DNA from 4 places in the Paenibacillus sp. 19GGS1-52 genome. Region 3 is predicted to be linked to each of the others. Evidence: riboswitches for the same ligand, from Rfam matches in the RefSeq annotation. Region 3 holds a riboswitch; each other region holds the start of a gene.
The links. Region 3 has a riboswitch for thiamine pyrophosphate ahead of H1230_RS19640 (ABC transporter ATP-binding protein). Riboswitches for the same ligand answer to the same signal wherever they lie in the genome.
Positions count from the first base shown of each region.

Region 1 (3,208 bases), 2.5 Mb from region 3:
GGCAGCAGGTGCAGCAGCAGTGCGATGATAAGACCTACCGCGGTACCGATCGGAAAGCCGATCAGGGTCAGCCGCAGCGTAGCCAATGTATGGACCCAGATTCCAGAAGCGTTAGCATTGAATTCACGGATGATGTCGGTGGGACTAGGCAGAATCCAGGCTTCGACATGAAATAGGGAGACCGCCAGCTGCCATCCCGTTAACAAGAATATGACCGCCACAAGGGGCGGCCATATTTGCTTCCAGGTCGATCTCACGGCCGATATTTCTCCGTTAGCTTCTCCATGCTGATGCCATTCGGGTTATGGGCAATCTTGATCTGTGAAATGATGCTGGGACTGCCTGCCGCGACCAAGGCCTCATGCATCTGACGCACAACCTCCAGAAGCTCTGTAAGTTCGCCCTCCATCGTCGTATCCAGCGGATTTACCTGATGCTTCACACCGGATTTCTGAATAACCTCAATTGCTGTATCTACATAAGGGATGGAATCCTCACCATTCGGAGTCTTGGGGATCACCTGAATGCTTAATAGAGTATTTGCCATGATTATATCAACCTTTCTATTTTGTATTTATCGATCACTATTCAGCGGGTAGAAAATCATTCGTAAATGTGCTGGCGACGTCCAGTGGCTTATCCAGCAGCTTCAGACCGTACATCCAGTCGGCGTAATTCTGCCATACTTCAGCCTTCTGCTCCCCCCAGCGGGTAGCATCATCCTGATATTTCGGGCTGAGCCATTTCTGGCTGGCCAGAACCAGCTTAGGGTCTAGATCCGGTACGGCTTTACTCAGGATGGCGGCCGCTTCTTCAGGCTTATCAATGGCATATTGATAACCTTTCGACGTAGCCTTCAGGAATGCCTTCACTATTTCAGGATGATCGGCAATCTCTTTCTCGCTTGTAGTTAGTACAGGGGTGTAATAATCCAATTGCGGTGCATAATCCTTCAAGTACAGCATATCGATGGGCTCGCCGCGCAGCTCAGCTTCGATGCCGGTCCAGGCATAGAAGATCCAGGCAAAATCAATATCACGTTTCACGGCGGTGAAGAAATCGGCTTCCCCGATGTTCACCAGTTTAACCTTTTTCACATCCCCGCCTTCCGGGTCCATGATCGCTTTCATCGCTGCTTCTTCGGCAGGAGAGCCCCAGCCACCATAGGTTTTGCCTTCAAAATCCTTCGGAGACTTGATGTTGCGGTCCTTGGGTGCGGCAAATCCGGAAGTATTATGCTGGATAATAGCGGCGATAGACACGAGCGGCACTCCTTGCAGACGAGCTAAAGTCAGACTTTCTTGGGCACCAATGCCAAACGCTGCTTCACCGGAGGTTACCATCGTGTCGGCACCAGCCGCACCGGGCTGCACAATTTCTACATCCAGACCTTCTTCAGCGTAATATCCAAGATCTTTGGCCACATATAGACCGGTATGGTTTGTATTGGGTGTCCAGTCGAGCGCGATCTTAAGCTTGGTAAGCTCTTTCGGTGCATCCGTGGCAACAGCAGTTGCTTCAGGAGCAGCCTCATTATTTCCGGTAGTACTCACCTTATTGTTGCCGGAATTCCCATTATTACTGCCGCAGCCCGCAATGGCGATGATCAGCAGGCAGCTTAGGCCCATCGTTAATACTTTTTTGACTCCCATGTTTCTTCTCTCCTTTATCTGGTAACGAAAGACCCGGCTTCATATTGATTCCGAAATATCCCATAACAAAAAGCGCCCCGATGATCGGGACGCTGGTTTGGCGCAAGATAGTAGAGGTCACTTGGGACCCGAACTAGTGGCTATTCCTACGCTGGCATTATCCAGATCAGGTATAAGGGTCAGTATCTTGTGGGATACAATCTCAGCCGGCCTAATTCCAGCTCCCCTGATTCTATGAAGTTCACGGGTGTTGCTACGTTCTTACGGTGTATTATAGACGCACACTCCTGTATTGTCCAGCAGCATTCCACCAATTTGAAATATCTTGAAGTGATCTAATGAGATATAATATAACAACAGAATGGCAAACAGAGACTGAATAGGGAAAGGAGGAATCAGGATGACGGACGCTCACATACCGGTACTGGATGAAGAGACCATTTCCGGTATTCAGGAATTGGATGGCGACGGAGAGCCAGAATTGCTGCGCACCTTGCTGGACATGTTCACGAGCGACACCCCGCTTAGAATAGAAGCCTTGCAGAAAGCGATCGATAACAAGGATCTTGCCGAAAGCGCCGGAGTTGCTCACAGCCTGAAATCGGGAAGTCTGGGCATTGGGGCACAGTATCTGGCCTCCGTCTGCGCTGGAATTGAACTTCATGCCAGACAGGACAACCTTGCGGCAGCGGCAGCCTTGTTGCCTGAAGTAAGTGCAGCTTATAAGGAAGCTTGCTCCCAGTTGCAGAGTTTGCTGTAAACAACTGTGGACGGCCGCTTACTCCTCATGGCTTAATCTTTTTTTACGGCGGCTCTTGCTTCCGTTCCACAGCTCTCGAATTGTAAGGATAAGACTGACGAGAATCCCGCTGCAGGTCAGGAAGAGGGCCAAATACTCAAAAGGGGAGTATTGCAGCATTTTGCTCCAGTCGATAGGGTTCTTCAAATCTTCAATGACCTGGTTCATACCGTAAATGCCACTGACTACTGTAAATACGGTTAGGATCATCAGCAGCATATCCCGGCGTTTGGCCTGGAACTTATTCTGGTATTGAAACAGGTCATCCAGAGTTTGCTTCACTTCTCCGAACAAGGCATCATTCCCGTATACTTTACGCAGCTGGATGAAGATCTCCCGACCTTGGGATTGTGAAATGAGTTCTAGAAAATAATATTTGGCCGAGAACTTGGTGATCAAAAAGATTAAATCCTCAATTTCGTCATAATCGCGTGTAATACTAAGACGAGAGTGCAGATTAGCCAGCTTCAGCAGAACGATTTTATGAAAAATACTGAGCAACAAACCATAATAGTATTCCCCGTACATTTGATTAGCCAAGTGGGTAGCGATCTCGGGAGTAGCCCGGCTCAGACAGCAAAAGGTTTGTTCATTCGTTACGTAATAGGTATCCGGGCCCCAGCGGTTATAGCAGTGCTTGTTGATATAATCTGCAATATAATCGGGATCACTGGCGCTAATGAACGGTTTGCCGTGCAGATCGAGCCCATCCAACTGGGAGGCGCGATAGCGTAGCTCCACACTAAGCTCATCCTTA
Region 1 is NZ_CP059724.1:6,693,045-6,696,252, reverse strand. Features, by position in the region: gene H1230_RS30735 (ABC transporter permease) at 1-257, opposite strand, end outside; gene H1230_RS30730 (thiamine-binding protein) at 254-547, opposite strand; gene H1230_RS30725 (ABC transporter substrate-binding protein) at 585-1,652, opposite strand; TPP riboswitch at 1,779-1,890, opposite strand; gene H1230_RS30720 (Hpt domain-containing protein) at 2,053-2,412, shown strand; gene H1230_RS30715 (hypothetical protein) at 2,431-3,208, opposite strand, start outside.
Region 1: it holds a riboswitch for thiamine pyrophosphate, as region 3 does, so the genes downstream of both, H1230_RS30725 (ABC transporter substrate-binding protein) here and H1230_RS19640 (ABC transporter ATP-binding protein) in region 3, are expected to answer to the same signal.

Region 2 (3,208 bases), 690 kb from region 3:
CCCATTTCCTAGTACCGCTTGAATTCGATCAACCCAAAAATCCGGTTAACGGTGAAGAGGCTGCCGCGCTTTCTTCAACAGGACCTAGGCCTGCCAGATAAGCCTTACGACCAGCAGATACTGCCTCACGAAAAGCTTCCGCCATCCCCAGCGGATCACGCGCTGTAGCGATGGCTGTATTCAGCAGTACTGCTGCTGCCCCCATCTCCATTGCCTCGGCTGCTTCCGAAGGCCTGCCGATGCCGGCATCCACAATAATCGGAAGATTCACCTCTTCAATAAGGATGCGCAGCAGTTCTTTGGTTCTAAGCCCGCGGTTGGTACCGATGGGCGACCCAAGCGGCATCACGGCGGCGGCACCCACATCCCGCAGCCGCAAAGCGACTGAAAGATCCGGACTCATATACGGCAGGACAACAAAACCCTCAGCTGCGAGAATTTCTGTCGCCCGAATCGTCTCCAGATTATCTGGCAGCAAATATTTCTGGTCATTGATGACTTCGATCTTGACCCAATTCCCTAGCCCTGCTGCTCTTGCCAGCCGAGCGATACGCACAGCTTCCTCGGCCGTACGCGCACCAGAGGTATTGGGTAAGAGCTTCATATGTTCGGGAATATGATTCATAATATTCTCTGTGCCTCCAGCAGGGTCTACCCGGCGGAGTGCAACCGTAATCACCTCTGAGCCAGAGCAGGCAATGACCTCAGGGATAAGTGTGTTGCGGCTATATTTGCCGGTTCCAATGAACAGCCGACTGGATAAGACAGTGTCTCCAATGACTAAAGGATCAAACATGAGATCAGCCTCCTGAATTAAATTCTAATTTCTTACAAACGAATTCGAACATGCGATCAACGAGATAAACATATCAAACCTGCATAGTTGCAGATCAAGTCTGGCGGACTCAGAAGACGCTAGATAGCGCCAACCATCGCGCTGATTGTTTGCCCTCAGCCACCCCCAACGAAATGAACCAGTTCAATGCGGTCTCCATCGTTAAGACATACATTTCCATATTCCTCTCTGCTGATTATTGCTCCATTCAACTCGACAATAATCAGACGTCCAGACCACTCGGAACGACTAAGTAACTCGGTCATGGTTCTATAATCCTCAGAATATTCACTCGCTGTTCCGTTGATCCATAGTTTCATTCACCCTTCACCTCCTTTGCATCGCTGTGCGATATGCATTCATAGCAGTCACAGGATCTTCGGCGCCGCAAATGCCGGACATTACCGCTATTCCCGCAGCCCCCTGCTCCATCACCCTGGCCACATTGCTCGGCTTAATTCCACCAATGGCAATCACCGGTATGGCACTATTCCGTACAACATCCGCCAGAAGCTCCAGCCCACATCCCCGTTGTCCCGGTTTACTGGCCGTGTCATATACATGACCGAACAGGCAATAGTCCGCACCCTGGCGGGCTGCTTCAGACGCCTCTTCCGAAGAGTGAACTGAGCACCCCAGACGCAGGCGAGGTCCCAGTACTCTTGCTGCAGCAGGCCTCAGACTGTGCCAAGCCAACTGCACACCACCAGCGCCCAATGTCACTGCAACGTCGATGCGGTCGTTAATAAACAGCTTGGCGGCAGGGATACCTGCCAGCAGCAGTTGCTCACCCACTGACAATAGCTCACGGGCGGAGAGATGCTTTTCACGTAGATGGATATAATCTGCTAGAGGATGCAGCACGGTCATTTTTTCAATAAAATCCCTTAAAGGGAGCTTGCCATCTGAAATTAAATGGATCTCGCCTTGCACCATACCTGGCCCTTCTTCCGTTAATTAGTAGACTGCTTATTTCTCAGAAAACACAAAAAAACCGCCTCCCGTTAAGGAAGGCAGTCGGAATCTGTAAAGGATAAGCTGATTTATAAGCCTGATTACAGTCATTCGTTCTCCACTTCCCTCCGCTGGTATAAACCAGATCAGGTTCAAAGGGTCCGGAATGATTCTCCGTCTCAGCCTTGCGGCCCCCCTAGTGACAACATCATATTAAATTACTATTTGAATTAACTATTGAATATGAATATTATACTAACATAATATTCCTCTTAGAAACATCTATTAATAGGGTTCCATGCTTGGAATTATTTATCCGTTTACGATTTCCCCGCCGTTTACATGCATAACCTGGCCGGTTACATAGGTCGAATCGTCGGAAGCCAAATATACGTATGCCGGTGCCAGTTCTTCCGGTTGTCCGGGACGTTTCATGGGTTGTGTTGCACCGAACTCACTGACCTTTTGTGCATCAAAGGTTGAAGGGATCAGCGGAGTCCAGATAGGTCCTGGAGCGACAGCGTTGACACGTATGCCTTTATCCGCCAGATTCGTGGACAATGAACGTGTGAAGCTGAGAATCGCCCCCTTGGTGGATGAATAGTCCAACAGCTGTGGACTGCCCCGATAGGCCGTAATGGAAGTCGTATTGATGATTGTAGAACCTTCCTTAAGGTGGGGCATTGCTGCTTTGGTCAAATAGAACATGGCAAAAATATTCGTCCGGAATGTACGTTCCAGCTGCTCTGAGGTAATATCCTCAATTTTATCCTGTGGATGCTGTTCTGCGGCATTGTTGATGAGAATATCCAGCTTGCCAAGGCTTTTTACCGTTTGGTTGATGAGATCCTGACAGAAGGCTTCGACACCGATATCCCCAGGGATTAGGACGCATTTCCGTCCCTCCTGCTCAACCTGCCGTTTGGTTTCCTCCGCATCGGAATGCTCATTGAGATATGATATAACTACATCTGCACCTTCCTTGGCAAAAAGAACCGCCACAGCTCGTCCGATTCCACTGTCGCCTCCCGTAATAAGGGCCGCCTTACCCAGCAGCTTACCCGCTGCTTTATAGTTTGCCGGCTCGTATTTCGGCCGCGGGTTCATTTGACTTTCAATCCCGGGCTGCTGATCCTGCTCCTGTGGGGGTAAGGTTTTCTGTGTTTGATTGTTACTTGACATACTCCCTATCTCCTTTCACTTTGCAATTGGGTATTAGCCGAATCGTCTTAGGATGGCTTAAGGGTCTTGGTTTATACATTTCTTACAATATGTTTTTACCACGGTATCACGAAAATTAAACAGTAGGTTTATTGGTCAGGGTATGAATTATAATTAGTTAAGCGTTTGATTTAAACCAAAGAGGAGCAACAATTATGATAAAAAATAGCCATAACATCGTTGTCGCTGTAAAGGGAG
Region 2 is NZ_CP059724.1:4,891,117-4,894,324, forward strand. Features, by position in the region: gene H1230_RS22840 (thiazole synthase) at 29-796, opposite strand; gene thiS (sulfur carrier protein ThiS) at 952-1,155, opposite strand; gene H1230_RS22850 (thiamine phosphate synthase) at 1,163-1,771, opposite strand; TPP riboswitch at 1,896-1,997, opposite strand; gene H1230_RS22855 (SDR family oxidoreductase) at 2,102-2,971, opposite strand; gene H1230_RS22860 (NUDIX hydrolase) at 3,166-3,208, shown strand, end outside.
Region 2: it holds a riboswitch for thiamine pyrophosphate, as region 3 does, so the genes downstream of both, H1230_RS22850 (thiamine phosphate synthase) here and H1230_RS19640 (ABC transporter ATP-binding protein) in region 3, are expected to answer to the same signal.

Region 3 (3,208 bases):
TATGCAGATCCGTATTAAAGTCCTTGACCAGTGTAGATAAAGCCACATTCATCGCTGTACTATCTAGTACAACCATAAATACACCAGCAATAATGGCCAGCAACGGAACTAAAATACTTGATAACCGAAAATCTGCGTCCGACTTCAGCGTTTGCTCCATTCTCTTTCTCCTCCTGTTGTCCCAGCAGTGAGTATGTTGACCTCTTCGCGGGTTTGTCTATATAATGAGTTGAACGGACAACTGTCCGCTGTCTTTTTTATTAGTTTACGGACAATTGTCCGCTGTGTCAATTAAATTCTCCTTCTTTTCTGCAACTATTGCAACTATATGATGTGTTTCTGAAAGGAGTCTATGATGACAAAGATAAACGGGGATGCAAATTCACCTCCCAAACAAGCAAACAGTTCACAAGAGGCTGCCAAGGATCCTTACGTAGAGCGAATTTTGGATGCCGCTCGCCAGCTATTTCTAGAGAATGGTCTGGAAGCCGTCAGCATGCATAGAATCGCCAAAAAAGCCGGGATTGGACAAGCCTCCTTATACCGTCGTTTCACAGATATAGGCGAGATTTGCTCGGTACTACTGCGAGACAACTCCGAACGCTTTTTGAATGGCATGGAGCAAGAGATACAGTTGACCTCAGAAGATCTTCCCGCTTTCGAACGTTTACAGAGCAGCATCGAGCGGGTGGTGGATTTCCTAGAGCAGCATGCGGAGCTGTTGAATCTTATTAAGACAGAATTCACCGGCAAAAAACAGCTTACTCAGTTCGAGCATCCTTTTTTCCAAAGACTAAATGTTATTCTCTTTCAACTGCTGCAGCAGGTTGCCGCACGAGCCGAGAGCATCCCGATTGATCCCCAGTTTGTTGCAACGGCGCTGGTTTCCGTGCTCAGTCCAGATCTCTATTTGTTCCAGAAAAAGGTTCATGGCCGGTCTAAAGAACAAATCACAAAGGGGATCATCACACTGTTCGTCACGGGGCTTCGGAACCCCTGATTTACTGCCTCCGTTCTTTACTTCTCGCGAAGATATGATATATTAGTAAACAAATCAAGAAGAACGGCTTCGCCGTCCTTTATGGACGGTACCCGTTTCTTCGAGAAATATATTGACCTATTAATTTCACTAGGGGAGTCTTTCGACTGAGACGGAGCAATTATGCTCTAGACCCTTGGAACCTGATCTGGATCATACCAGCGGAGGGAAGTGGAACGAAACCTTCATGTGATGCATTCTTGAGTCTATGCAGACAGAACTTTCGGCCCATTCATTTCCTCTATGGAAATGGATGGGCCTTTATTTGTTTAAGCCTAGGCTCCATAAAACTAAGCCCATGCTTTCGAAGTAGTTTTATTGCGAAGGTTCTCAGAGGGGGTAATGCTCCATAAAACTTTTAGGAGGTTTGCTCATTACGGAAACACTTACGATTCGAGATTTGGCCTATGCTTATGCTCATTCTTCACAGTCCTCAGTATTCGCGGAAGTATCTATGCATATCCATCAGGGAGAGTTCATCTCTGTGGTAGGCGCCAGCGGATGCGGAAAAAGCACATTATTCAAGATCATTGCTGGTTTATTGGAACCTACTAGCGGAGAAATTAACTTTCACAGTGAAGTTTCCTACTCTACCCGCTTGGGCCAAATCGCTTACATGCCTCAGCAGGATCTGTTATTGCCCTGGCGGACGGTATTGGACAACTGTCTCTTGCCCTGGGAGCTAAAGCTGAAGCGGGACCAGAGCAAAAAAGAGAGTATCGCTCAGATTCGCGGGATGTTGCAGCGTTTGGGTCTAGCAGAGCTTGAAGATGCTTATCCGCAGGAGCTGTCAGGCGGTATGAAGCAACGGGTTGCTTTTCTCAGAACACTTGTTGCCGGAGGAAATCTGATGCTGCTGGACGAGCCCTTTGGTGCCCTTGACGCTATGACTAAACGAGAAATGCACAAATGGCTGCTGGAGTTGTGGAGCGAGCTAGATAAGACGGTGTTATTCATTACACATGATCTTGAAGAAGCCCTGCTGCTCAGTGACCGCATCTATCTGATGACTGGTGGCTTAGCGGGTGGAATTCAGGAATTCATTGTCGATTTACCAAGACCGAGACATTACAAGCAGAACTATGAGCCGCGGTTTATTGCCCTGCGTGAGGATTTGGAGCGGAGACTGTATGAGACCCACACTTATTAAAAAGCTGCTGTCGGACTACGGTCCCTTCATCTTGCTTGTCCTTCTAATACTGATCCTCTGGGAGTTGGTGGTACAGCTGGGCTTCATTCCGTCTTTCATCCTTCCTGCACCGACGTCGATCTGGATGGCCCTGTTCACGCACCGTAAACTATTGTTCGGGCAGCATCTGCTGGCAACACTTCAAGAGGTATTGCTAGGCTTCATGATGTCGGTTACCTGCGGCACACTGCTGGGCATTGGAATGCACATGTTCCGCCCGCTTCAAAAGGCTCTGTATCCCTTTCTGATCATCAGTCAGACGATTCCGTTAATTGCCCTCTCACCTATCTTCATTATGTGGTTCGGTTATACGCTGTGGAGCAAGGTTGCTGTCGTGTTCCTGACCGCCTTTTTCCCGATTGTCGTCGCTACCTATGACGGCCTGCATAAAAGTGATCGAGCTTACGAAGAACTGCTGTTAACGATGGGCGCCTCTCGCTGGCAAGTACTCAGGACCCTTGGGCTCCCGCTGGCGCTGCCCTCCTTCTTCTCCGGCCTAAAGCTGTCCATCGTCTATTGCGTTATCGGCGCTACGATTGGAGAATGGCTTGGCGGCAGCCAAGGACTTGGTTATTACAGCCGCCGGATGGCGGGGAGTATGCAGAGTGACGAGATGTTTGCCGCTGTATTCCTACTCTCAGCACTTGGGATTGCATTGTTTCTGGGCATAGCCCTGCTCGAAAAGATTACTTTTAAGAAAAGAGGCTCTTATCGATGATTTCTTCCCGCAAATCACACAAATTGTTGCTGCCCGTAATTTCCCTCTGTCTCGTTCTGCTCTTGAGTGGCTGTGGAAATAATGAACAATCAGAACCGGCAACTGCTAATTCTCCCCCAAGTGAATCTACTCAACCTCATAAGCTGACGTTAATGCTCGACTGGTATCCCAATGCGGTGCATTCGTTTCTGTACGCTGCAGAGCAGAATGGATATTTTACCGAGGAAGGATTGGACGTTGAAATCAAAATGCCCGCCGACAG
Region 3 is NZ_CP059724.1:4,205,337-4,208,544, forward strand. Features, by position in the region: gene H1230_RS19630 (DHA2 family efflux MFS transporter permease subunit) at 1-160, opposite strand, end outside; gene H1230_RS19635 (TetR/AcrR family transcriptional regulator) at 353-1,000, shown strand; TPP riboswitch at 1,122-1,226, shown strand; gene H1230_RS19640 (ABC transporter ATP-binding protein) at 1,407-2,189, shown strand; gene H1230_RS19645 (ABC transporter permease) at 2,170-2,946, shown strand; gene H1230_RS19650 (ABC transporter substrate-binding protein) at 2,943-3,208, shown strand, end outside.

Region 4 (3,208 bases), 2.0 Mb from region 3:
TGCGGTAGCCGCAGTGAAGAAACTGGGCCTAATCGAAGGCAAAGGCCTGAATCAATTCGATCCAGCCGGTAACACGACCAGAGCCGAAGCGATAACCGTATTGCTGAAGATGCTGGCGCAGCAGAGTAAGTAAATCAACATTTTACGATAGTTAATTCACTTCAAAAGGGTTTATCCTGCCGGCAGTCGGAAAAACTGTTAAGGGATAGACCCTTTTTCTGTCATAACAAAGGCTGGAATAAGAAAATGTCTCCAATTTATCACTTGTTTTGCCGAAAAGATTGAAATGATGGAGAACAGTACTGTAAAATTGACTTATCGGTTCTAAGGCTCGTCTTAAGGTGTTGAATGAATTGATCGGTTGTTTACAATAGATTGAACAAAGAAAGGGATTGTGTCATTTGAGTAACGAAGAAATAGTAAATGAATTGCCAGAAAATTATGAAGAATTAAAAAGAGAGGCGAACCGCTCCGGAGATTGGAGAGCGCGTCTCGCTGCTGTTGAAGAGCTAGGTCAAACTAAGCACTCCAAGATCATTGATATCCTGACACGTTTAATGACCAGCGATCCTGTCTATACCGTACAAGAAGCTGCTTACTTGAAACTCAAGGCTTTTGGCGAGGATGTGAAAGCACCTTCCAAGAACAAACCGGAATTGGTGAAGGGCGTATCCAAGATTCTTATTAGAATCAAGAAGAGTCTGCCCCAGGATCATTCGTTTGAAGAGTTCAAAGAGAAGCTGAAGAAGATGCGAGTGGATATTTACGATGCTTACGAGGGTGAAAAAGGCCCTGAATTTGACAGCTGGTTGTCAAAAATGTGGACTGCTGAGAAGAAGTAATCAGGTTGACAAAAGAATCCAATACCTGTAGTTTAATAACTAACTAAATAAGATACCCACTAGGGGAGCCTGAATTGGCTGAGACGGGAAAATTAAATTCCTGGACCCTTGAACCTGATCTGGATCATACCAGCGTAGGAAAGTGGAGTCGGACTTTTTCAAGTATAGCCTTCTTGGCTGTTCATAGATAAAGCCGCTCCATTGTGGAGCGGCTTTTTTGCTGCGCTCTTGTTTACAACCACCACCAAGTTTTGTACGAAGCGAAAACAGTGAAGTGTATGCTTTACAAAACTTAGCCTATGCTTTCGAAGTAGTTTTGTACGAAGCGAAAACAGTGAAGTGTATGCTTTACAAAACTTTTAGGAGGAATCAAGATGCCGAGTTCAGAGAAGAAGGGGAATGTGAATCTGTCTGCTTTTCCAGCAAGTCGTAAAGTATATGTAGAGGGTTCGCGGACGGATATAAGGGTCCCCATGCGGGAGATCACTTTAAGCAATACCTCGGGGACCGCTTTAGAAGAAGTGAATGCACCTCTGCGTGTTTATGATACGAGTGGTGCCTATACCGACACCGAAGCGTACACGGATATTCGCCAGGGATTATTGCCCCACCGTTCATGCTGGATTGCCGCGCGCGGAGATTCGGAAGCCTATGAAGGTAGAGGGATTAAAGCGGAGGATAATGGGAAGACCTGGGGTAAAACCCCTGTAGAAGTATTTCCACGGTTGGAGCGGCTTCCGTTAAGAGCCCGGAAAGGCCACAATGTCAGCCAGTTGCATTATGCACGCCAAGGCGTCATTACTGCGGAGATGGAATATATTGCGATTCGCGAAAATGTCACTCCTGAGTTTGTGCGAGTAGAAGTGGCCAGTGGCCGCGCTATTATCCCAGCGAATATCAACCATCCGGAAAGCGAGCCGATGATTATTGGCCGGAACTTTCTGGTGAAGATCAATGCGAACATCGGAAACTCTGCTGTCTCTTCGTCGATTGAAGAGGAGGTAGAGAAGATGAGATGGGCCACGCGCTGGGGCGCGGATAATATTATGGATCTGTCGACTGGCAACCATATTCATACGACACGGGAATGGATTGTGCGCAATTCTCCAGTGCCAATCGGTACGGTGCCGATCTATCAGGCACTGGAAAAAGTGGACGGGAAAGCCGAAAACCTGACGTGGGAGGTTTATCGCGACACGTTGATCGAGCAGGCGGAGCAGGGTGTGGACTATTTTACCATTCATGCTGGTGTCTTGCTGCGCTATATTCCTCTGACTGCGGGTCGGATGACGGGCATCGTCTCCCGGGGTGGCTCCATTATGGCAGCATGGTGCCTCGCACATCATCAGGAGAACTTTCTTTATACGCATTTCGAGGATATTTGCGAGATTATGAAGACTTACGATGTGGCATTCTCCTTGGGTGACGGACTGCGCCCGGGTTCCATTGCCGATGCCAACGATGAAGCTCAGTTTGCTGAACTGGAGACTCTTGGGGAACTAACAACACTTGCCTGGAAGCATGATGTTCAGGTAATGGTAGAAGGCCCGGGCCATGTGCCGATGCATCTAATCAAGGAGAACATGGATAAGCAGCTGGAGCTGTGCCATGAAGCGCCTTTTTACACCTTGGGTCCTCTGACTACGGATATTGCCCCTGGCTACGATCACATAACCTCGGCCATTGGAGCGGCGATGATCGGTTGGTTCGGTACGGCTATGCTTTGTTACGTGACCCCGAAGGAGCACCTTGGCTTGCCAAACAAAGAGGATGTGCGCGAAGGTGTCATTACCTACAAAATTGCTGCGCATGCCGCTGATTTGGCCAAAGGCCACAAAGGTGCCCAGGATCGGGATAACGCCCTCTCTAAGGCGCGGTTCGAATTCCGCTGGCGCGATCAATTCCATTTGGCGCTAGATCCGGAACGGGCGCTCGAATATCACGATGAGACCCTTCCGGCTGAAGGGGCCAAGACGGCGCACTTCTGTTCGATGTGCGGTCCGAAGTTCTGCAGCATGCGCATCTCGCAGGAGATCCGGGACACGGCACGGCGGCAGGATGAGGTGGGGCAGGATTTGGAAGTGACGCAGGCTCAAGAGCATGGGGAGAAACTGGGGCGGTCGGCTATCGCTGCTGGGATGCGGGAGAAGGCGGCGGAGTTTAAGGAGGGTGGCGGGAGGATTTATAAATAAAACCGGAATTTTATGGCTCTATCTCCAAATCAGAAACTGAGCCAATGGACCTCATAGGAAGAGCTAATGTGGTTTGTTGACCCATAAAAAGGGTGAAATTCGTGAACCGGACTCAGAAGCTCCTATTTGCTCGAAATCAGGCGATTGGCGAGTTTGACGGACTCCAGAGACACT
Region 4 is NZ_CP059724.1:6,157,768-6,160,975, reverse strand. Features, by position in the region: gene H1230_RS28460 (6-bladed beta-propeller) at 1-133, shown strand, start outside; gene H1230_RS28455 (HEAT repeat domain-containing protein) at 402-842, shown strand; TPP riboswitch at 894-1,000, shown strand; gene thiC (phosphomethylpyrimidine synthase ThiC) at 1,217-3,034, shown strand; gene H1230_RS28445 (hypothetical protein) at 3,098-3,208, opposite strand, start outside.
Region 4: it holds a riboswitch for thiamine pyrophosphate, as region 3 does, so the genes downstream of both, thiC (phosphomethylpyrimidine synthase ThiC) here and H1230_RS19640 (ABC transporter ATP-binding protein) in region 3, are expected to answer to the same signal.